DNA from 4 places in the Streptomyces griseiscabiei genome. Region 4 is predicted to be linked to each of the others. Evidence: riboswitches for the same ligand, from Rfam matches in the RefSeq annotation. Region 4 holds a riboswitch; each other region holds the start of a gene.

Region 1 (5,189 bases), on a different contig from region 4:
CCGCGTCCGCGTCCGCGAGGATCACGGCGGCCGACTTGCCGCCCAACTCCAGGGTGACGCGGGTGAGATGGCGGGCGGCGACCTCCATGACGCGCTTGCCGGCGGCGACCGAGCCGGTGAAGGAGACCTTGTCGACGTCCGGGTGGCCGACCAGGTACTCGCTGACCTCACGGTCGGCGGGGAGGATCGACAGCACCCCCTCGGGCAGGCCCGCCTCGGCCGCTATCTCCGCCAACAGGTAGGCGTCCAGAGGGGTTTCGGGCGACACCTTCAGGATGGCCGGGCAGCCGGCGAGGAGGGCGGGAGCGAGTTTGGCGGCGGCGGTGAACTGCGGGACGTTCCAGGGGACGACCGCCGCGACCACCCCGACCGGCTCGCGCCGCACCAGGATCTTCCCGAGGACACCGTCCCGCCGCTCCTCGTACGTGAATCCGCGCGCCGTCGTGATCGCCGCGTCCCACACCATCATCGAGGCGAGCGCCTGCACCATCACGCTGGAGGTGACCGGGGTGCCGTTCTCGGAGCTGATGATCCTGGCGAACTCCTCGTACCGCAGGGCGAAGGCGTCCTTGATCCGGGCGACGACCTCGATCCGTTCGTCGAGGGTCATGCGCGGCCAGGGGCCGTGGTCGAAGGCGCGCCGGGCGGCGGCCACGGCCCGGTCGACGTCCTCGCGCGAGGCGTGCGGGACGCGGCCGATGACCTCCTCCGAGTGCGGCGAGACCACCTCGATGACGTCCGTGCCCAGGGGGTCGGTCAACTCCCCGCCGATGAACAGCTGTCCGTGTTCCACGAGTTCGGTCATGGCCGCTGCCTCCCGGAGCCACTTCTCTGACATACCGTCAGTTCTGAATAGGGAACTGATACCAGTTCCAGAGAAAGGAGTCCATGTCGTCGGCCGGTTCACGGGCGCGCCTCGCCCTCCCGTACGCCATCCCCGGTGGAACTCGTTCTAGTTATAGTGACTTCATGACACAGGTGACCGATCACGGCGGCGGCGTACGGTCCATCGAGGTCCCCATCCCGGACAACCCCCTCGGCCACACCCTCGTGTACGTCGTCGACACCGACCGCGGTCCGGTCCTCGTCGACACCGGCTGGGACGACCCGGCGTCCTGGGACAGGCTCGCGGCGGGTCTGACGGCGTGCGGTACGTCGGTCGCGGAGGTCCACGGGGTCGTGATCACCCACCACCACCCCGACCACCACGGTCTGTCGGGGGCGGTGCGGGAGGCGTCCGGGGCGTGGATCGCGATGCACGCGGCGGACACGGCGATCGTCCGGCGCACGCGGGGGACGGGACCCGACCGCTGGTACTCCTACATGACGGACAAGCTCACGGCGGCGGGCGCGCCCGAGGAACACCTCGCGCCGCTGCGGGCCCCGCGCCGTCCCCGCGCCACCCTGCCCGGGTTCTCCCCCGCGCTCCCCGACCGCGAGATCGTCCCCGGCGAACTCCTCGACCTCCCCGGCCGCCGCGTCCGCGCGATCTGGACGCCGGGGCACACACCTGGGCACGTCTGCCTCCACCTGGAGGAGGCGCACCCGGCCCGACTCGCGGGCCGTGGGCGGCTGTTCTCCGGTGACCATCTCCTCCCCGAGATCAGCCCGCACATCGGCCTCTACGAGGACCCGGACGACGACACGGTCACCGATCCCCTCGGCGACTATCTCGACTCCCTGGAACGCGTCGGGCGTCTCGGCGCGGCGGAGATCCTCCCCGCCCACCAGTACGCGTTCACCGCATCGGCCGCGCGCGTACGGGAGTTGCTGGCGCATCACGAGGCCCGCCTCACCGGTCTGCTCGCCCTCCTCGCCGCTCCCCTCACTCCCTGGCAGCTGGCCGAGCGCATGGAGTGGAACCGGCCCTGGTCCGACATCCCCTTCTCCTCCCGCAACATCGCCGTCTCCGAGGCGGAGGCGCATCTGCGGCGCCTGGTGAAGCTGGGGCGGGCGGAGGCGGTGGCGGGGAGTGATCCGGTGGTGTATGTGGCGGTGTGAGGGGTCAGTTGCGGCGGTGGAGTGCGCGGATCAACTCCTCTGCGGCCCCGATCAGTTCGACCTCGCGCGCGCTCATCGTCGGCATGGCCGCCCGGCGCCGCCCCGCCTCGGCGAGACCGGAGTCCGTCAGGGCGGACAGGCCGTCGGACTGGTGGGCGAGGAGGGAGGCGAGAGTGGCGTGGGCCAGGGACGCGCGGGAGTCGGCGGCGTCCACGGCCACTTGCGCGAGGATCATCGCGGAGATACCCCAGTCCAGACCGGGCGGCCCCTCCTCGGCGTTGCTCCAGTCGATGACCTGCGGGCCGCGGGGCGTGACGATGACGTTCTCGGGATGCAGGTCGAGGTGGAGCACGCGAGAGGCGGGCGCGTGGCCGCGGGGCGGGAGGGCGTGCAGGGCGTGCAGAAGGTGGGCCAGGACGGCGCCGGCCCGGGCCGGGTCGAGCAGGCCCTCGCCGAAGGCCTCCAGCATGGTCGGGCCCGACAGCCGCTCCAGCACCATCTCCGTGCGCGTCGCGGAGCGGACGCGCGGGACCGGGTACCCGTGCCCCCGTACGTACTCCATGACCTCGGCCTCGGCGACGGCGTCACCCCAGCCGTCCCGGTAGCGCCGCAGCACCCAGGCCCCGGCCGCGTCGAGGGGCGCGGCGGGCGCGGTTCGTCTGTCGGCTGCGTCACTGCGGGCGGGGGCGGCGGGAGCACCGGCTTCGGGGGCCGGGGGGAGGTCGTCACGGCCGTGCGGGACGGACTCCGTTTCCGTGGCGTGGAGTTCGTACACGTCGGCCGTGCGGCCCGAGCCGAGGAGTCTTCCCGTGCGCATGGCCCGAACCTATCCCGGCGCGCGGACGGCCCTCAGCCCTTTGCTACCGACAGGTAGAGTGACCGGGTCGTCATCACACCCGTACAGGGGGAAGCCGGTGCAAATCCGGCGCTGACCCGCAACCGTGAACCGGCCCCGCGAGGGGACGGTGAGCCGGACCGCCCGGTACGGATTCGTGACCGGCTCGCGTACTCCGGCGGCCCGCCGGGGTACGGCACCGTCGAGGAATACGGAGCCGAGCCGCCCGGCGCTCCGCCGTGCGCCCGGCTCCCCGTCAGGGAGAGGCAACCGCCGATCATGAATGTCCGCCGCAGCGCCGCGGTAGTCGCCGTACTCATCGTCGCAGCCGGGCTCGGGACGGGACTCGGGACCGGTTTCGCACCGGCCGCCCTCGCCGACGACGGCTCCCCCGCACCCTCCGCCTCGCCGTCGCAGGCGATACCCACGGGCCTGTACGGCTCCAACGACCCCACGTACGACGGCGTCTGGCGGCAGTCCCTCGCGCTGCTCGCCCTGGACACCGTGGGCGAGAAGCCCGGGGCCGGGGCCGTGGAGTGGCTGGTCGGGCAGCAGTGCGCGAGCGGGGCGTTCGCGGCGTACCGGGCGGACGCCACCGCGAAGTGCGACGCGAAGACGGCCCTCGACACCAACAGCACGGCCGCCGCGGTGCAGGCGCTCGCCGCGGTGGGCGGGCGGGGCGCCGAGGCCGGGCGGGCCGTGCGGTGGCTGAAGGAGAACCAGAACGACGACGGCGGCTGGGGCTACAGCGCCGGAGGCCCCAGCGACGCGAACTCGACGTCCGTCGTGATCGGCGCGCTGACCGCCGTCGGCGACGCACCCGAGAAGCAGGAGAAGTCCGGCGAGTCGCCCTACGACGCTCTCCGCGCCCTCGCCGTCCCCTGCGGCGGCGACAGTGAGAAGAACGGCGGGGGCTTCGCCTATCAGCCCGACAAGAAGGGCGGGCTCGCGGCGAACGCGGACGCCACGGCCGCCGCCGTGCTCGGCGTCCTGGGCGAGGGCTTCGTGGCCGAGGCGGGCGACGGGGAGGGTTCCGCCGGGAAGTGCGCCGCGGGCGACTCCCCGGCGGACCTGGCCCACAACGGTGCCGTCCACCTGGCCGGTGACCTCACCGCCGACGGCTATCTGAAGTCCTCCCTCGCGGGTGCGGAGGACCAGCCCGACCACGGCAACACCGCCGACGCGGTCGTCGCGCTCGCCGCCGCCGGGGACGAGGACGCGACCAGGAAGCCGCTCTCCTGGCTGGAGAAGAACCACGGGGTGTGGGCGGCCAAGGCCGGGCCCGCCGCGTACGCGCAGCTCCTCTTCGCCGTGCACGCCACCGGCGGCGACCCGCGCGACTTCGGCGGCACCGACCTCGTGGCCCAGCTCAAGGACACCGGTCCGGCGCGCGATGTGGACGACTACTCGTCCGTGCCCGTCGACGAGGAGGCGTACTACGACGGTGGGACCGACGACGGCACATGGTGGAAGATCGGGCTCGCGGGCGTCCTCGCCGCGATCGTCGCGGTCGTCGCCGGGTTCGTGCTGGCGAAGGCCCGCAGGAAGCGGCGGGAAGGGTGACCAGTCGGCAGAGCGGCGCCGTGTCGCGGTCGCGGTCGCGTGGCGTCGTGCTCCTGCTGAGCGGCGTCCTCCTCACGCTGGGGCTGGGCGGCGTGGGGCAGGGGCAGGCCCATGCCGCCGCGTACCGCTACTGGTCGTTCTGGGAGCGGAACGGTTCGGCCTGGGCGTACGCCACGCAGGGGCCGTCGACCGCGCGACCCGTCGACGGGGAGGTGCAGGGGTTCCGGTTCGCGGTCAGCCGGGACTCCGGGGACGCGGTACGGCCGCGCGGGGTCGCCGACTTCGCCGCGATCTGCGGGAACACGGGCGCGCGGGCCGGGCAGAAGCGGGTCGCGCTGGTCGTCGACTTCGGCACGGCGGCGGACGCACCGGCCGGGGAGACTCCTCCGGCGGCGCGTACGGCGTGCGCGCGCGTGCCGGACGACGCGACCTCGGCCGAGGCGCTGGCGGCGGTCGCGAAGCCGCTGCGGTACGACACGAGCGCGATGCTCTGCGCGATCGCCGGATATCCGAGGGCGGGGTGCGGGGAGGCGGTGGGTTCCGACGAACACGCCGACACCGACACCGACGGCACGGACGTCCCCGAAAGCCCTGCCACCTCTGCTGCCTCCGATGCCTCCGGCGCCTCCGGCGCCTCCGGCAAGGGCGACGGACCCGCCGTCGGGCTGTTCGTGGGTGTGGGAGTCGTCGCCGCGCTCGGGGCCGCCGCGGTGTGGCAGGCGCGGCGGCGCCGGGGGTAGGGGCCGATGCGGTGGTTCACAGGGCGCCCGGAGGCGGGGCCGGCCGGGGA
Region 2 (5,189 bases), on a different contig from region 4:
CGAGGTTGGCGCGCAGCCGGTCCAGGGTCTCCTGGTCGGCGCCGAGGGCGGCGGTGCCCGCGTACGCCTTGACGGGGTCGAAGGGGGAGGCGGCGGCGATCGCGAACACGCCGAAGGTGACGACGAGGACGACGGGGACGGCGAACAGGGCACGCCGTCCGGTCAGTCGTGCCATCGCTCCCCAGGGGAGCCGGGTCACGTCCGTGGCCGCCAGGTCTCGATGTTCCACCAGGGGCCGGACGCGAAGCCGTGTTCGTGCGGTTCGACCTGGGTGGTCAGTCCGTCCCAGCGGTCGGCGAGGACGTAGACGTGGTCGATGTGGGTGAGGAAGGTGTAGCCGGGGTCCTTCACCAGTTCGCGCTGGAGCGTGTCGTACGCGCTCTTGCGGGCGGCGTCGTCCTGGCTTCGGCGGCCGGTGTCGAGGGCTTCGTCCACCTTCGGGTTGGCGTAGCGGCCCATGTTGTTGAAGCCGTCGCCGGCGAGGGAGGAGTGCAGCATCGTGTAGAGGCCGAAGTCGGGGTCGCCGGTGGAGCCGAAGCCGGCGAGGACGGCGGTGTCCTTCATCCTCGGCTCGATCACCTCCCAGGTGGCGCTCTCCACGGTCACGTCGATGCCGGCCTTCTTGGCGTCGGAGGCGTAGGCGAGGGCGTGGTCCTGGCGGACCTTGTCGCCGGACGGGTAGAGCAGGGTGAAGGCCGCCTTCGTGCCCGCATTGGCGCGGATGCCGTCCGGGCCGGTCCTCCAGCCCGCCTCGTCCAGGACGCGTGCGGCCTTGCCGAGGTCCTGGGGGCGTTCGATGCCCTTCGCGAACCAGGGGTCGTCGCCGGGCAGCGGTCCGTACGCCGGGCGGCCGGCGCCGTCGAGGATCTGGTCGACCATGGCCTCGCGGTCCACGGCGGCGTCGAGGGCCCGCCGGATCGCGCGGTCGCCGGTGACGTCGTTCCCGGTGGGGAGGGTGACGGTGCGATAGTCGTAGGACTTGGCGTCGTAGGTCTTCCGGTCGCCGTCCTTCGCGAAGCCGGCGGCGAGATCGGGTGGCAGGATCGCGCCGTCGAGGTCGCCGGAGCGCAGCCGGGTGGCGCGTACGTCGTCGTCCTCGACGATCGCCATGGTGAACTTCTTCACCTTCGGGGCGCCGCCCCAGTAGTCCGGGTTGGCCTTGAAGGTGAGCTTCTCGCCCCTGCTCCAGGTGGACAGGACGTACGGGCCGGTGCCGATCGGCTCGGTGTTGAAGGAGCCGGTGTTGGGGTCCTGCTTCCCCGCGATGTGTGCGGGGACGATCGGCAGGACCGTGCGGCCGGCGAAGGGCGCGTAGGGGTAGTCGAGGGTGAAGACGACCTTGTCGTCGCCGTCCGCCCGGACCTCCTTGACGGCGTCGAGTTCGCTGCGGGCGGTGTTGTTGGTCTTCGCGTCCAGCACGGTCCGGTAGGTGAAGACCACGTCGGCGGAGGTCAGGGGTTCGCCGTCGCTGAACTTGACGTTCTCGCGGAGGGTGTAGGTGTACGTCCGGCCGCCGTCGGCCACTTGGGGCAGCGCCTTCGCCAGGGCGGGTCTCAGTTCCAGGTCGGCGTCCCGGGCCAGCAGCCCGTCGAAGATCTTCGAGTTGCCGTCCTTGCCGTAGCCGAGGAGCGGGCTGAGGGTGTCCGGCTCGGACGCCACCCCGATCACGACGGAGTCGGCCGGGCCGCCGCCGTCGGTGCCACCGCCGGGCGCCGAGCAGGCGGTGGCGCCGAGGGCCACCGCCGCCGCGACGGCGGCACCTCGTATCGGTCGGGACGTCATGAGCCTCACACCCTTGCTGCGCCTGAAGTGCTGTTGCACATTGATTGCAGGTAAGGGCTACCCCGGCGGGTCGTACATCAGTCCAGCGATGTGACCTGCGGGTTTCGGCTCAGCCGTCGTCGGGCGTACGGCCCGGGCTCCTCAGGTGGTGGTGCCGCTCCGGCGGGACCGGTACCACCACGCGCCCCCGCCGAGCGCGAGCAGGACCACCGCGCCGATGCCGAGGGGGACCGCCAGGGAGCCGCCGTCGTCGCCGTCGGTGCTGTCCGCCGCGGCCTCCGCCGACGGCGTGGCGGCCTCGGCGCTCTTCTCGGGCGAGGGGGAGGGCGGAGCCGTCGTGGGGTCCGCCGAGGGGGTGGGGCTCACGACCTCGGCGCCGGGCGCGGCGGCCTTGAGGTCCAGGCGGGGCGCCGGGTGACCGTGGCCGTGGCCGTCGCCCTCCGCCTCCTCCTCCAGTTCGATCCAGCGGTCCACCTTGCCGTCGCTGTACGACTGGAGGGTCTTGAACACCAGCGACTTCGCGTCGGGCAACTGCCGTACGGTGACCACGTACTCGACGTCCTCGCCCACCGCGAGTTTGGTGCCGGACACCGTGTAGCCCCGGTCGGTGGGGGCGAACTTCCACCCGTCCGGGCCCTCCTTGTAGGTGAGGTCGGCGGGGACGAGGCCCTTGGGCAGGATCACCTCCACCTTGGTGATGCCGGCGGAGGCCGACTCCGACTCGGCGGAGAAGGTGAGGTCGACGTTCTGGTCGAGGGCGCGGGCGCCCTCCGCCTCGACCTCCGCGTGGGCCGCGGCCGGCCCCGCGGTGGCGACGGCGACCGCGAGCGCGGCTGCGGTGAGAACGCCGAGACGGCGCGAACTGCGTACCAAGGTCGGGCGGTGCACTGCGGACTCCCTGTGCCGACGGTGTGAAGGGTGAATTCAAGCGCAGGGCAGGACCTGTGGCCAAGGGCGACCAGGTGTGCGATCGGTTCCGGCCAACCGCCGCCACCGGGGACGCGCTCGTGCGCGGGGTGGGGACGGTGGGGCGTGCGCCGTGGTGTGAGCTGTTCCACGGCGCCCGCGCGCCCCTCGTCTCCGCTTGTCAGCGTCCTTATCTGGGCACTACTGTCACCACGCCTTGGTGAACGGGAAATCCGGTGTCATGCCGGTGCGGCCCTCGCCACTGTGATCGGGAAGTCCGGCTCTGGTCCTCACGGACAGCCACTGGGTCCTCGGACCCGGGAAGGCGGAGCACGGACGGTGGTACCCGTAAGCCAGGAGACCGGCCAAGGCGCGTCAACCATCCACGAGGTGCTGGAGAGGGTCTGCTGAGCCATGCACATAGCCGAGGGTTTCCTTCCTCCGGCGCACGCGATCGCCTGGGGCGTCGCGTCCGCGCCATTCGTCGTCCACGGAGTCCGGGCACTCACCCGTGAGGTCAAGGAGCACCCCGAGAGCACCCTGCTGCTCGGTGCCTCCGGTGCCTTCACCTTCGTCCTGTCCGCACTGAAGCTGCCTTCGGTCACCGGGAGTTGTTCCCACCCCACCGGCACCGGACTCGGCGCCATCCTGTTCCGGCCACCGATCATGGCGGTCCTGGGCACCATCACCCTGCTCTTCCAGGCACTGCTGCTCGCGCACGGCGGGCTGACCACGCTCGGCGCCAACGTCTTCTCGATGGCGATCGCCGGCCCCTGGGCGGGGTACGGCATCTACCGGCTGCTGCGGCGGTTCGACGTGCCGCTGATGGTCACCGTGTTCTTCGGCGCGTTCGTCGCCGACCTGGTCACCTACTGCGTCACCAGCGTGCAGCTGGCGCTCGCGTTCCCCGACCCGAGCAGCGGTTTCCTGGGCGCGCTCGGCAAGTTCGGCTCCATCTTCGCCGTCACCCAGATCCCGCTGGCGATCAGCGAGGGCCTGCTCACGGTGCTGGTGATGCGGCTGCTGGTGCAGTCGAGCAAGGGCGAACTGACCCGGCTCGGCGTGCTCCTGACCGGCAAGCGCGACCGCACCGAGACCGCGACCGAGACCGAGACCGGGGCGGTGGCCCGATGAACAAGAAGACGATGAGCAAGAACACGAAGATCAACGCCCTGCTGCTGCTCGTCGTGGCCGCGCTCGCCGTCCTGCCGCTGGCCCTCGGCCTCGGCGACCACAAGGAGGAGCCCTTCGCGGGCGCCGACGCCGAGGCGGAGACCGCGATCACGGAGATCGAGCCGGACTACGAGCCGTGGTTCTCGCCGCTGTACGAGCCGCCGTCCGGTGAGATCGAGTCGGCCCTGTTCGCGCTGCAGGCCGCGCTCGGCGCGGGCGTCCTCGCGTACTACTTCGGCATCCACCGGGGCCGGCGCCAGGGCGAGGCACGGGCCCTGGCCGGGCTGGCGGGCGCCGGTGACGACAGCTCGACCAGCGGTGCCGGTGCCGGGGAGTCCCCCGCCGGGCGGGTCTGACGCCTCGTGCTGCCGATCGACGCGGCGGCGCACAGCAGTCGCTGGCGCCGCCGCCATCCCGTGGACAAGGCCGTGCTCGGGCTCGGCCTCACCGTGCTCGCGATCTCCCTGCCGCCCTGGCCGGGCGCGGCCCTGGTCCTGCTGACCGCGCTCGTGGTGCTGCTGGGCCCGGCCGGGGTGCCGGGGCGCCGGCTGTGGCGGGCCTACCGGGTGCCGCTGGGTTTCTGTGTGACCGGGGCGCTGCCGCTGCTCGTCCAGGTCGGCGGGCCCGACGGGTTCGTGACCCTGGCCGACGGCGGACCGGTCCGCGCCGGGGAACTGCTGCTGCGCACCTCGGCGGCCTCCCTCGGCGTCCTGCTGTTCGCGTTCACCACCCCCATGTCGGACCTGCTGCCGCGCCTGGTGAAGGCCGGGGTGCCCGCGCCCGTCGTGGACGTGGCACTGGTCACGTACCGGATGAGCTTCCTCCTCCTGGACTCCGTGCGCCGGATCCGGGAGGCGCAGGCGGCCCGGCTCGGGCACACCACCCGGGCGGCCACCTGGCGTTCGCTCGGCGGACTCGGCGCCACCGCGTTCGTCCGGGCCTTCGACCGGGCGGCTCGCCTGCAGACGGGACTGGCGGGGCGGGGCTACGACGGCACCCTGCGCGTCCTGGTCCCCGAGGCACGGATCTCCGCCCGCTTCACCACGGCGAGCGTGGCCCTGCTCGGGGCCGTGGCCGCTCTCACCCTCGTACTGGATTCGTCCTGGAAAGGCCGCTGACATGAGCGAGCCCGTGCTGGTCTCCCTGCGGGGCGCGTCCTTCGCGTACGAGGACGGGCCGCCCGTGCTCAGCGACCTCGACTTCGCGGTGCCGGAGGGACGCGCGCTCGCCCTGCTGGGCCGCAACGGCAGCGGCAAGACGACGCTGATGCGGCTGCTCAGCGGTGGACTGCGGCCCCGGACCGGCGAGTTGGCGGTCGAGGGGCGGGC
Region 3 (5,189 bases), 2.3 Mb from region 4:
CCCGCGGCGATCATGTCCATCGCGGCGGCGAACCTCTTCACCCGCAACATCTACAAGGACTTCATCAGGCCTGACGCCACGCCCGCGCAGGAGACCAAGGTCTCCAAGCTGGTGTCCCTGCTGGTGAAGGTGGGCGCGCTGGCCTTCGTCCTCACCATGGACAAGACGGTCGCCATCAACTTCCAACTGCTGGGCGGCATCTGGATCCTCCAGACCTTCCCGGCCCTGGTAGGCGGCCTGTTCACCCGCTGGTGCCACCGCTGGGCGCTTCTCGCCGGCTGGGCGGTCGGCATGCTGTACGGGACGATCGCCGCGTACGGGGTGGCCTCGCCGACCCAGAAGCACTTCGGCGGCTCCTCCGCCGAGATCCCGGGCATCGGCGAGATCGGCTACATCGGCCTGACGGCCTTCGTCCTCAACGTCGTGGTCACCGTCGTCCTCACCGTCGTCCTGCGCGCCGCCAAGGCCCCCGACGGCATCGACGAGACCAGCCCCGAGGACTACACGGCCGACGCGGGCGACGCGGGCGTCCAGGTGGAACTGCCTCCGGCAACAGCGGGGACGAGCCACTAGGCTCCGCCTTTCGCCGCCGGGGTGTGTTGTCGGGTGCGGGTGGGTGGGGGCTGGTCGCACAGTTCCCCGCGCCACTGAAAAGCAGGGGCTGCGCCCCCTGCTTTTCGCCCCGAAAGGGCCGCGGGCCTCTTTCAGGGGCGCGGGGAACTACGCGAGAAGCCCCACCGAACCCGCACGTCCCCACCCACCCCCGCGCGGAGCGCGAAAAGAAGGGGGTCGAAGGGGCGCAGCCCCTGGGGATGGGACGGGTAGGGGCGGCGGGGGCGAAAAACACCCGGCTACGCTGAATCCGTGACCGCTCGCGCACCGATCGTCCTCGACAGCGACCCCGGTATAGACGACGCCGTAGCCCTCCAGTACCTCCTGGGAACCGGCCTGTGGGACCTCAAGGCGTACACATCCGTCGGCGGCAACCTCCCCGCCGAGGCGACGTACGCCAACGCCCGCGCCCTGTCCAGAGCCCTCCGCATGGACACCGACGTCCCGGTCCACCGGGGCGCCGGCCGCCCCCTCTCCCGCCTCCCCTACCGAGAGGCCTCCGCCTTCCACGGCCCGGCAGGCCTCGGCCACGAGACCCTCCCCGACTCGACCGCCCCGCACCTCACGGAGTCCTCCGCGCAGGCCCTGCTCCGGCTCTCCCGGGAACACGAGGGCGAGCTGACCGTTTGCGCCACCGGCCCCCTCACGAACGTGGCGATCGCCCTCCTGGAGGACCCCGGCTTCGCCCGCCGTGTCCGCAGGTTCGTGTTCATGGGCGGCGCCGCCCAGGTCCCGGGCAACTTCACGCCCGTCGCCGAGTTCAACATCTGGGCGGACCCGGACGCCGCCGAGGTGGTGCTCTCCTCGGGCATCCCGTTCACCATGGTCGACCTGGACGCCTCGCACCGCTGGCTGTTCCGCCCCGCCGACCTCGCCGCGCTGGAGGCCGCGGGCCCGGGTACGGCCCTCGCCGCCCGGCTGATGCGCACCTACATGGAGGCCTACACCCGCCACGGCGGCGACGGCACCTGTCCGCTGCACGATCCGCTGGCCGTGGGGGTCTGCGGCGACGAGGCGTTCGTCGAGGCGGCCGACGGGGCGGTCGTCGTGGAATGCGGAAGCGAACTCACGCGCGGGCAGACCGTGTTCGTCCCGTCCGCCGCCCGGCGCGTCTACTACTCCGAGTCCCCCGCCCTGACCGCCCGCCTCCGCGCCACCGGCCGGGTCGCCCTCGGCCCGGGCACCCGCGACTTCAGCAAGGACTTCGTGGCGACGCTGCCGCGGTGGCCAGCGGCGACCTGAGCCATCCCGACCCGCCCCAGCCCGACCCCTCCCGGTCCGGGCCCGGGTCCGGCCTCGGATCAGAACCCAGTCCGATCGTCACACGAACGACGCCCCCTGTGGAAAACCCGAGCCGCGCAGATCCCCCGCTCGTGCAAACTGCGACGCATGGACATCACGATCAGGCGGGCGCTCGCCGACGAGTACACCACCCTCGGCGAGATCACCGCACAGGCCTACCTCGGCGACGGACTGCTGGACTTCGGGGAGAGCGACGCGTACCTCGGTGAGCTGCGGGACGTGGCGAAGCGGGCCGCCGCGGCCGACGTCCTGGTGGCCCTCGCGGACGACCGGGTGCTCGGCGGTGTGACCTTCGTCCCGGCGGGCGGCCCCATGGCCGACATCGCCCGTCCGGGAGAGGCCGAGATACGGATGCTCGCGGTCGCCGCCGAAGCACGCGGGCGGGGTGTCGGCGAGGCCCTCGTGCGCGCCTGTGTGGAGCGCGCCCGGACCGTGGAGGGCTGCGCCCGCCTCGTGCTGTCGACCCAGCGGAGCATGCACGCGGCCCACCGCATCTACGAACGCCTGGGCTTCACCCGCACACCGGAGCGCGACTGGAACCCCCTTCCCGACCTCCTCGACCTCACTCTGATCACCTATGAGTTGACGCTCTGACACCCTGCGAAGTCGACAGCGACACAACATGTGGGGGTGACACCGCGACCCGGCACTAGATGTATGCTCATGCTCGCTGTCGCCGCAGGGGAATCCGGTGCGAATCCGGAACTGTCCCGCAACGGTGTACTCGCGTGTGTACGTCTCCATTCGCGCACGCATGTTCAGTCCGAACACCTGCCGACAGCGCGCCCGGCCGTCCGGTCCGGGTGCCTGACGTCCGGGCCTCGTGGAATGGGCCGGTGGACGCGACGCCCCCGTGCGCTCGTGTGCAGCCGCCTGCCCTCCGCAAGGCCCCTTGCCGAGCGAGGGAGAGCCCCACGTGACCATCGCGCCAGCCGACCCGGTTTCAGCCGACCTGGCTTCCGCCACTCCGGCGACGGAGACCGACGGTCCCGGTACCGCGTTGCTGCGGACCCTGACCGAGCTGACCGCCGACCTCCCCGACGCCGACCCCGGCCGGGTCGCCGCCGCCGCCCTGCGCGGCCGGTCGGCTCGGGCCGACGAGTCGGAGCTGCGCGAGCTGGCCACGGAGGCGGCCGCGGGCCTCATCTCCGAGGACCCCGCCTACTCGAAGCTGGCCGCCCGGCTGCTTGCCGTCGGCATCCGCGCCGAGGCCGCCTCGCAGGGCGTCACGACGTTCACCGAGTCCGTCGCGGTGGGCCACCGGGAGGGCCTGGTCGCCGACCGCACGGCGGAGTTCACGCGCGTGCACGCCGGGCGACTCGACGCCATGATCGACCGGGCGGGCGACGACCGCTTCGGCTACTTCGGCCTGCGCACGCTGCACAGCCGCTATCTGCTCCGGCACCCGATCACCCGCAAGGTCATCGAGACGCCCCAGCACTTCATGCTGCGGGTAGCCGCCGGCCTCGCCGAGAACGACACCCCGCGGGCCCTGGACGAGGTCGCCGCGCTCTACCGGCTGATGAGCCGCCTCGACTACCTCCCCTCGTCCCCCACGCTCTTCAACTCCGGTACCCGCCACCCCCAGATGTCGTCCTGCTACCTCCTCGACTCCCCGCTCGACGAGCTGGACTCCATCTACGACCGCTACCACCAGGTGGCCCGCCTCTCGAAGCACGCCGGCGGCATCGGTCTGTCGTACTCCCGCATCCGCTCGCGCGGTTCGCTGATCCGGGGCACCAACGGGCACTCCAACGGCATCGTGCCGTTCCTCAAGACGCTGGACGCCTCGGTCGCCGCCGTGAACCAGGGCGGCCGGCGCAAGGGCGCGGCCGCGGTCTACCTGGAAACCTGGCACTCCGACATCGAGGAGTTCCTGGAGCTGCGCGACAACACCGGTGAGGACGCCCGGCGTACGCACAACCTGAACCTGGCGCACTGGATCCCGGACGAGTTCATGCGCCGGGTGAACGCCGACGAGAAGTGGTCGCTGTTCTCCCCGGCCGATGTGCCCGAGCTGGTCGACCTGTGGGGCGAGGAGTTCGAGGCGGCCTACCGCAAGGCGGAGGCGGCCGGCCTGGCGCGGAAGACCATCCCGGCCCGTGATCTGTACGGCCGCATGATGCGCACCCTCGCGCAGACCGGCAACGGCTGGATGACCTTCAAGGACGCGGCCAACCGCACGGCCAACCAGACGGCCGAGCCGGGCCATGTCGTCCACTCCTCCAACCTCTGCACGGAGATCCTGGAGGTCACGGACGACGGGGAGACCGCCGTCTGCAACCTGGGCTCGGTGAACCTGGGCGCGTTCGTCGACCCGGCGACGGGCGACCTGGACTGGGAGCGGCTGGACGAGACCGTCCGCACCGCCGTCACCTTCCTCGACCGCGTCGTCGACATCAACTTCTACCCGACCGAGCAGGCGGGCCGCTCCAACGCCAGGTGGCGGCCGGTCGGCCTCGGCGCGATGGGTCTGCAGGACGTCTTCTTCCAGCTGCGCCTGCCGTTCGACTCCCCCGAGGCGAAGGCGCTGTCCACGCGGATCGCCGAGCGGATCATGCTCGCCGCGTACGAGGCCTCGGCCGACCTCGCCGAGCGCAACGGCCCGCTGCCGGCCTGGGAGAAGACCCGTACGGCCCGTGGTGTGCTGCACCCCGACCACTACGGCGTCGAGCCGACCTGGCCGGAGCGCTGGGCGTCCCTGCGCGAGCGCGTCGCGGCCACGGGCCTGCGGAACTCCCTGCTCCTCGCCATCGCGCCGACGGCCACCATCGCCTCGATCGCCGGTGTGTACGAGTGCATCGAGCCGCAGGTGTCCAACCTGTTCAAGCGCGAGACACTGTCCGGTGAGTTCCTCCAGGTCAACTCGTACCTGGTGGCCGAGTTGAAGAAGCTCGGTGTGTGGGACGCGCAGACCCGGGAGGCGCTGCGCGAGTCCAACGGCTCGGTCCAGGGCTTCACCTGGGTGCCGCAGGACGTCCGCGATCTGTACCGCACGGCCTGGGAGATCCCGCAGCGCGGTCTGATCGACATGGCCGCCGCCCGCACCCCGTATCTGGACCAGTCGCAGTCGCTGAACCTCTTCCTGGAGACGCCGACCATCGGCAAGCTCTCCTCGATGTACGCCTACGCCTGGAAGTCGGGCCTGAAGACCACGTACTACCTGCGCTCGCGCCCGGCGACCCGGATCGCCCGCGCCGCCCAGGGCCAGACCCAGGCGCAGCAGCCCGAGAAGACCATCCCCGTACAGCAGGCGGCCGACCCGGATGCCGTCG
Region 4 (5,189 bases):
CGAGGCCCTCGTCGGCCCCCGCGAACCCGCCGAGGCCCAGGCCGAGCCGAGCAAGAACCGCCCGCTGGAGACACCTTGAGCGGGAGTTCGCCCGGACCTGGCGAAGTCGTGGGGTCGTGGTCCGCCCGGCGCGGGCGACTTGAGCCACGATTCCCTTCAGGCGTGGCCTCCCCACCGCCCCCGTCCCCAGTCGGCCTCGCCCCCGGCCGGCCTCACCCAACCCCGCCCTCACCCCCGTCCGCCCCGCCCCCTCGGGCGAGTGGCCCCAGGAAGCGGATGTGCGGCCGGTCGGTGGGGCCGGGGCGGGTGATCGTGGCCCGTACGCCGTAGACGTCGGCGATCAGGGACTCGGTGAGGATGTCGTGGGGGGCGCCGACGGCCACGACGCGGCCCTGTTTCAGGATCACCAGCCGGTCGCAGTACATCGCGGCGAGGTTCAGATCGTGCAGGGCGACGACGCTGGTGAGGCGGAGGTCGCCGACCAGGGTCAGCAGGGCCAGCTGGTGCTGGATGTCGAGGTGGTTGGTGGGCTCGTCCAGGAGCAGCTCGTGCGGCTCCTGGGCCAGGGCGCGGGCGATCTGGACCCGCTGGCGCTCCCCGCCGGACAGGGTGTGCCAGGACCGGTGGGCCTTGTCGGTCAGACCGGTGCGGGCCAGCGCCGTACGGACGGCCTCCTCGTCGTCGGCGGCGACGGGCGCCCAGGCCCGGCGATGCGGGACACGGCCCAGCCGTACGACGTCCAGGACGGTCAACTCGACCTGGGTGTCGGACTGTTGGGCCACCACGGCGATCCGCCGGGCGACCGCGCGGCGGCCCACCCGGTCGAGCGGCTCGCCGTCGAGGGTGACGACGCCCGAGGCCGGCGCGATGACCCCGGCGAGCAGACGCAGCAGCGTGGACTTGCCCGAGCCGTTGGGGCCGAGCAGTCCGGTGACGGTCCCGGGACGCGGCGCCAGGCTGACCCCGTCCAGGATCAACGTGCCGTCGGCGCTGCGGGAGACCCGCTCGGCGCGCAGCCCGGCCGTCCCTGTCGCATCCATCGCATGCATCGCATCCATCGAGTCCGTGGCTTCCACGGCGTCCGTGGTGGCGGCCCGGTCGTTCATCGGCTGCTCCTGGTCCGGTACATGATGGCGACGAAGGCGGGGACGCCGATGAGGGACGTCACCACACCCACCGGGACCTCCTGCGGATCAAGGACGGTACGGGCGAGGGTGTCGACCCACACCAGGAACACCGCCCCGGCCAGGGCGGTGGCCGGCAGCAGCCGTCCGTGCCCGGACCCGGTGAGCGCGCGGGCGGCGTGCGGCAGGACCAGCCCGACGAAGCCGATCGCCCCGGCCGAGGCGACCAGGGCCGCCGTCAGCAGCGCGGTGACGCACAGCAGGACCAGCCGGGTGCGGGCCACGGAGACACCGAGCGAGGCCGCCGCGTCCTGCCCGAACGCGAACGCGTCCAGCGCGTGGCTGTGCCCCAGACAGACCAGCAGCACCACGACCAGCACGGCCAGACACACCGTCACATCCGTCCAGTCCGCCCCGCTGAGCGAGCCGAGCAGCCAGAACAGCACCGCGCGGGTCGTCTCGGCGTCGGCGGCGGTCATCACCATGAAGGAGGTGAGCGCGGAGAACAGCTGCATGGCCGCGACACCGACGAGCACCACGCGGTCCGTGCTGCCGCCCAGCGTCTGGCTGAGCAGCAGCACCAGCCCGAAGGAGACCACCGCGCCCAGGAACGCGCCCCCGGACACCGACAGCGCACCGCCGCCCACGCCGAGCACCACGACCACGACGGCGCCGGTCGACGCCCCGGAGGAGACGCCCAGCACGAAGGGATCGGCCAGCGGATTGCGCAGCAGGGACTGCATGACCGCGCCGCACACCGCCAGTCCGGCCCCGCACACGGCGGCCAGCAGCGTGCGCGGCAGCCGCAGATTCCACACGATGCCGTCCCGGATGGGCGTCAACTCCGTGTGCCCCCAGCCGAGATGGGCGACCACCGTGGACCAGACGTCGACCACGCCGATGTCCGCGGGCCCGATGGTGATCGCCACGGCCACGGAGACCGCGAGCGCCACGAGCCCGGCCGTCCACGCCACCGACCGCCGCAGCACCCGTACGACGAGCGGCGCCGGACCGGCGGTTCCCCCCTTCCCCGCCGTCCCCTTCCCCGCCGTCCCCGTCCGTACGTGGGCCTTTGCACCGGTCATCCCGCGAGGCCGAACTCGCGGAGCGCCGCCGCCACCTTCTCCACGCCCTCGACGGTCCGCACGGTCGGGTTCATCGCCTGCCCGGACAGCAGCACGTACCGCTTCTTCTTCACCGCCGTCATGTTCCTGGTGACGGGATCGGACTCCAGGAACTCGATCTTCTTCGCTGCCGTCTCCGCCGTCTGCTCCTCGCGGACCAGGTCGCCGATGACGAGGACGTCGGGGTCGCGGTCGGCGACGGCCTCCCAGTTGACCTGGGGCCACTCCTCCTCGGTGTCGTCGAAGACGTTCTTCGCGCCCAGTTCGCGGGTGATGACCCCGGGGGCCCCGCAGCAGCCCGCGAGGTACGGGGACTGGGCGTTGGCGAACCAGTACAGGACGGTGACGCCCTCGGCGTCGAGGCCCGCGGTCGCCTTCTCCACCCGGGACTTCAGCTCCGCCACCAGCTTCTCGCCGCGCTTCTCGACCCCGAAGATCCGCGCCAGATCGCGCACTTCGCCGTAGACCGCGTCCATGGTCAGCGGCTCGGTGCGGACGCCGTCGCCGTCACCGCTGTTGTCCTTGCCGACGCAGTCGGAGGGGGAGAGATAGGTGGGGACGCCGAGCTTCTCGAACTCCGCGCGGGTCGCCACCCCGCCCTTGCCGAGGGTGGACGCGAACGAGGAGACGACGAGGTCGGGTTCGGCGTCCAGGACCTTCTCGAACGAGGGCGCGTTGTCGGCGAGCCGCGGCACCTTCGCGTTCGCCTTCTCCAGGGCCTTCGGCAGCGGGTCGGTCCAGGTGGCGGTGCCCGCCATGCGGTCGGCGAGGCCGAGGGAGAGCAGGATCTCGGTGGTGCCCTGGTTGAGGGAGACGGCACGCTCGGGCGGGCTGTCCACCCGCACCCGCTCACCGCAGTTGTCGAGGGTGACCGGATGACCGGTGGACTCGCCCGGGGCCGCTCCCTCGGCGGCGGACGTGCCGGACCCGGCGGACCCGGAGCCCCCGCAGCCGGTCAGCAGCAGCGAACCGGCGGCCAGGAGGAGGACGGCATGACGGACAGGACGTGCGATCGGCACGGGACTTCCTTCGGCGTCGAGGGCTCATGCGCGAAGCCCGGTCGTACGGAGCTGTCCCGGGCACCCCTCGGCGCCGGGGACCGCCAGCAGGTCTTCGGACTCGGGTTCACCCGGACGAGACGCCTTCCCGGACCGCGATCGTGACCGCCGTCCAGTGGCCGTTGCCCCGCCCGTCACCCTCACCGCTGCGCGTCAGCTCCGGATTCACACCGGATTCCCTGACCCGTACGCGTCGATGCGCGCACATGGGTTCGACTGGCGTCGGCAAGCTATCACAGGCCCCCGGCCCACCCGTTGACCTGCCCGCCTGCCCGCCTGCCCGCCTGCCCGCCTGCCCGCCCCTCCGCCCTCGCCGTGCCGTGCCGTGCCGTGTTCAGTCGACGACCGCGGTGGCCTCGATCTCGACCAGATGCTCGGGGATGTCCAGCGCCGCGACGCCGAGGAGGGTGGCGGGCGGGGTGGCGGTGACCCCGAGCTTCCCGGCCGCCCGGGAGATGCCCTCCATGAGGGCGGGCATCTTGTCGGGCGTCCAGTCGACGACATGGATGTTGATCTTCGCCACGTCGTCGAAGGAGGCCCCGGCTCCGGCCAGCGCGGTGCCGACGTTCAGATAGCACCGCTCGACCTGGGCGGCCAGGTCGCCGACGCCGACGGTGACCTGGTCGGCGTCCCAGGAGACCTGTCCCGCGACGAACACCAGCTTCGTGCCCGTCGCGACGGACACCTGCCGGTACGCGTCGATCTTCGGCAGTCCGTCGGGGTTCACCAGGGTGATGGCCATGTCGTACGTCTCCTCGTCATGAGCGCCCGAAGGGCAACACGTGGGGTTCACGTGCTCTCTCGTGGTTACCGGGTAACCGTAGGAGAGTGGCCGCTGACGTGGAAGAACGCACTTTTCGGTGCCTGGGTTACCTCGTGGTGACCCTGCAGTTCAGGCGGTCGTGCGGTCGTGCGGTCGTGCGGTCGTGCGGTCGTGCGGTCGGGCGAGTCAGGCGGCGGGTTTCCACCCGGGGATCGTCGGCAGGACCTTCTCGGCGACGCGGAACAGGGCCTCGTCGTCGGGTGTCATGGAGTCCTGGCGGTAGATGACGAGTTCGAAGGTGCTGCCACTGTCCTTCGGGTCCGTCGCGACCAGCAGCCGACGGGCGACACCACCGGGGCCGGACGCGGCGTCGGCGCCGTCGAACCCGAAGGAGATGGCGATGGTCTGGCCCGAGTACAGGGCCGCCGTGTGCCCGAGCACCTTCCTGGTCTCGGCGCCGGAGCCCAGATAGCCGACCGACTCGGCGACCGGGAGGTCGTCGTACGACGCCGAGAGCTCGACGGTGTACGTGTCCAGCCTGACGGTCGCTTCGGGGGTGACGGTCTTCGTGCCGTCGGCCCAGGTGGACTCGTTGTCACTGCCCGAGGCGGTGACCGCCTTCTCGGTCGGGGTGCCGAGGAGCCCCGGCAGGTCGGAACGGTTCAGCGCGGTGCACAACCGGGCACCGGAGACCTCGCCCCGCGGCGCCGGCGAGGCGTCGTCCGAGGCCGAGCAGGTCGCCGGTCCCGAGGACTCCTGCGTCCCACCGAGCAGGTCCCCCAGCAGCCACATGCCCCCCAGGATCACCCCGACGGTCGCCACCGCCGAGAACACCTGGGCCCCGGTGCTCATCTCCTTCCCGGACCTGGGCACGGGCCCGGACGCGGGCGCCCCGCCGACGACCGCTCCCGACCCTGCCCCCGCCTCCGGTTCCGCCGTCGAACCCGTTCCGGAACCGCTGAAGTCGTCGACCATGCCCCCGTGCCCCCACGTTGATGTGCACACGCCCCCCGTGCGCCGGGGGAGCCTAGCCGGTGATCGTCGCGAGGCGAAACGGAATTCCGGCCGCCGCGAGCCCGGCACGGGAGAGGTCGACTATCCTGCCGTGGCCCGCGCGAAA

The links. A riboswitch is a leader RNA that binds a small molecule or an ion and turns the genes downstream of it on or off. The one in region 4 is predicted to bind cobalamin.
Region 1: it holds a riboswitch for cobalamin, as region 4 does, so the genes downstream of both, J8M51_RS17375 (prenyltransferase/squalene oxidase repeat-containing protein) here and J8M51_RS28705 (ABC transporter substrate-binding protein) in region 4, are expected to answer to the same signal.
Region 2: it holds a riboswitch for cobalamin, as region 4 does, so the genes downstream of both, J8M51_RS07865 (energy-coupling factor ABC transporter permease) here and J8M51_RS28705 (ABC transporter substrate-binding protein) in region 4, are expected to answer to the same signal.
Region 3: it holds a riboswitch for cobalamin, as region 4 does, so the genes downstream of both, J8M51_RS18900 (ribonucleoside-diphosphate reductase subunit alpha) here and J8M51_RS28705 (ABC transporter substrate-binding protein) in region 4, are expected to answer to the same signal.

The regions. Positions count from the first base shown of each region.
Region 1 is NZ_JAGJBZ010000001.1:3,977,144-3,982,332, forward strand. It holds gene J8M51_RS17360 (aldehyde dehydrogenase) at 1-805, opposite strand, end outside; gene J8M51_RS17365 (MBL fold metallo-hydrolase) at 970-2,001, shown strand; gene J8M51_RS17370 (phosphotransferase) at 2,006-2,818, opposite strand; cobalamin riboswitch at 2,866-2,998, shown strand; gene J8M51_RS17375 (prenyltransferase/squalene oxidase repeat-containing protein) at 3,116-4,399, shown strand; gene J8M51_RS17380 (SCO2322 family protein) at 4,447-5,139, shown strand.
Region 2 is NZ_JAGJBZ010000001.1:1,798,583-1,803,771, forward strand. It holds gene J8M51_RS07850 (ABC transporter permease) at 1-175, opposite strand, end outside; gene J8M51_RS07855 (ABC transporter substrate-binding protein) at 196-1,782, opposite strand; gene J8M51_RS07860 (DUF1775 domain-containing protein) at 1,924-2,670, opposite strand; cobalamin riboswitch at 2,890-3,072, shown strand; gene J8M51_RS07865 (energy-coupling factor ABC transporter permease) at 3,103-3,822, shown strand; gene J8M51_RS07870 (energy-coupling factor ABC transporter substrate-binding protein) at 3,834-4,217, shown strand; gene cbiQ (cobalt ECF transporter T component CbiQ) at 4,224-4,979, shown strand; gene J8M51_RS07880 (energy-coupling factor ABC transporter ATP-binding protein) at 4,981-5,189, shown strand, end outside.
Region 3 is NZ_JAGJBZ010000002.1:293,084-298,272, reverse strand. It holds gene mctP (monocarboxylate uptake permease MctP) at 1-573, shown strand, start outside; gene J8M51_RS18910 (nucleoside hydrolase) at 865-1,854, shown strand; gene J8M51_RS18905 (GNAT family N-acetyltransferase) at 2,002-2,508, shown strand; cobalamin riboswitch at 2,572-2,707, shown strand; gene J8M51_RS18900 (ribonucleoside-diphosphate reductase subunit alpha) at 2,831-5,189, shown strand, end outside.
Region 4 is NZ_JAGJBZ010000002.1:2,618,295-2,623,483, forward strand. It holds gene J8M51_RS28690 (cation:dicarboxylate symporter family transporter) at 1-79, shown strand, start outside; gene J8M51_RS28695 (ABC transporter ATP-binding protein) at 213-1,040, opposite strand; gene J8M51_RS28700 (FecCD family ABC transporter permease) at 1,103-2,209, opposite strand; gene J8M51_RS28705 (ABC transporter substrate-binding protein) at 2,206-3,267, opposite strand; cobalamin riboswitch at 3,336-3,542, opposite strand; gene J8M51_RS28710 (RidA family protein) at 3,641-4,048, opposite strand; gene J8M51_RS28715 (DUF6215 domain-containing protein) at 4,256-4,921, opposite strand.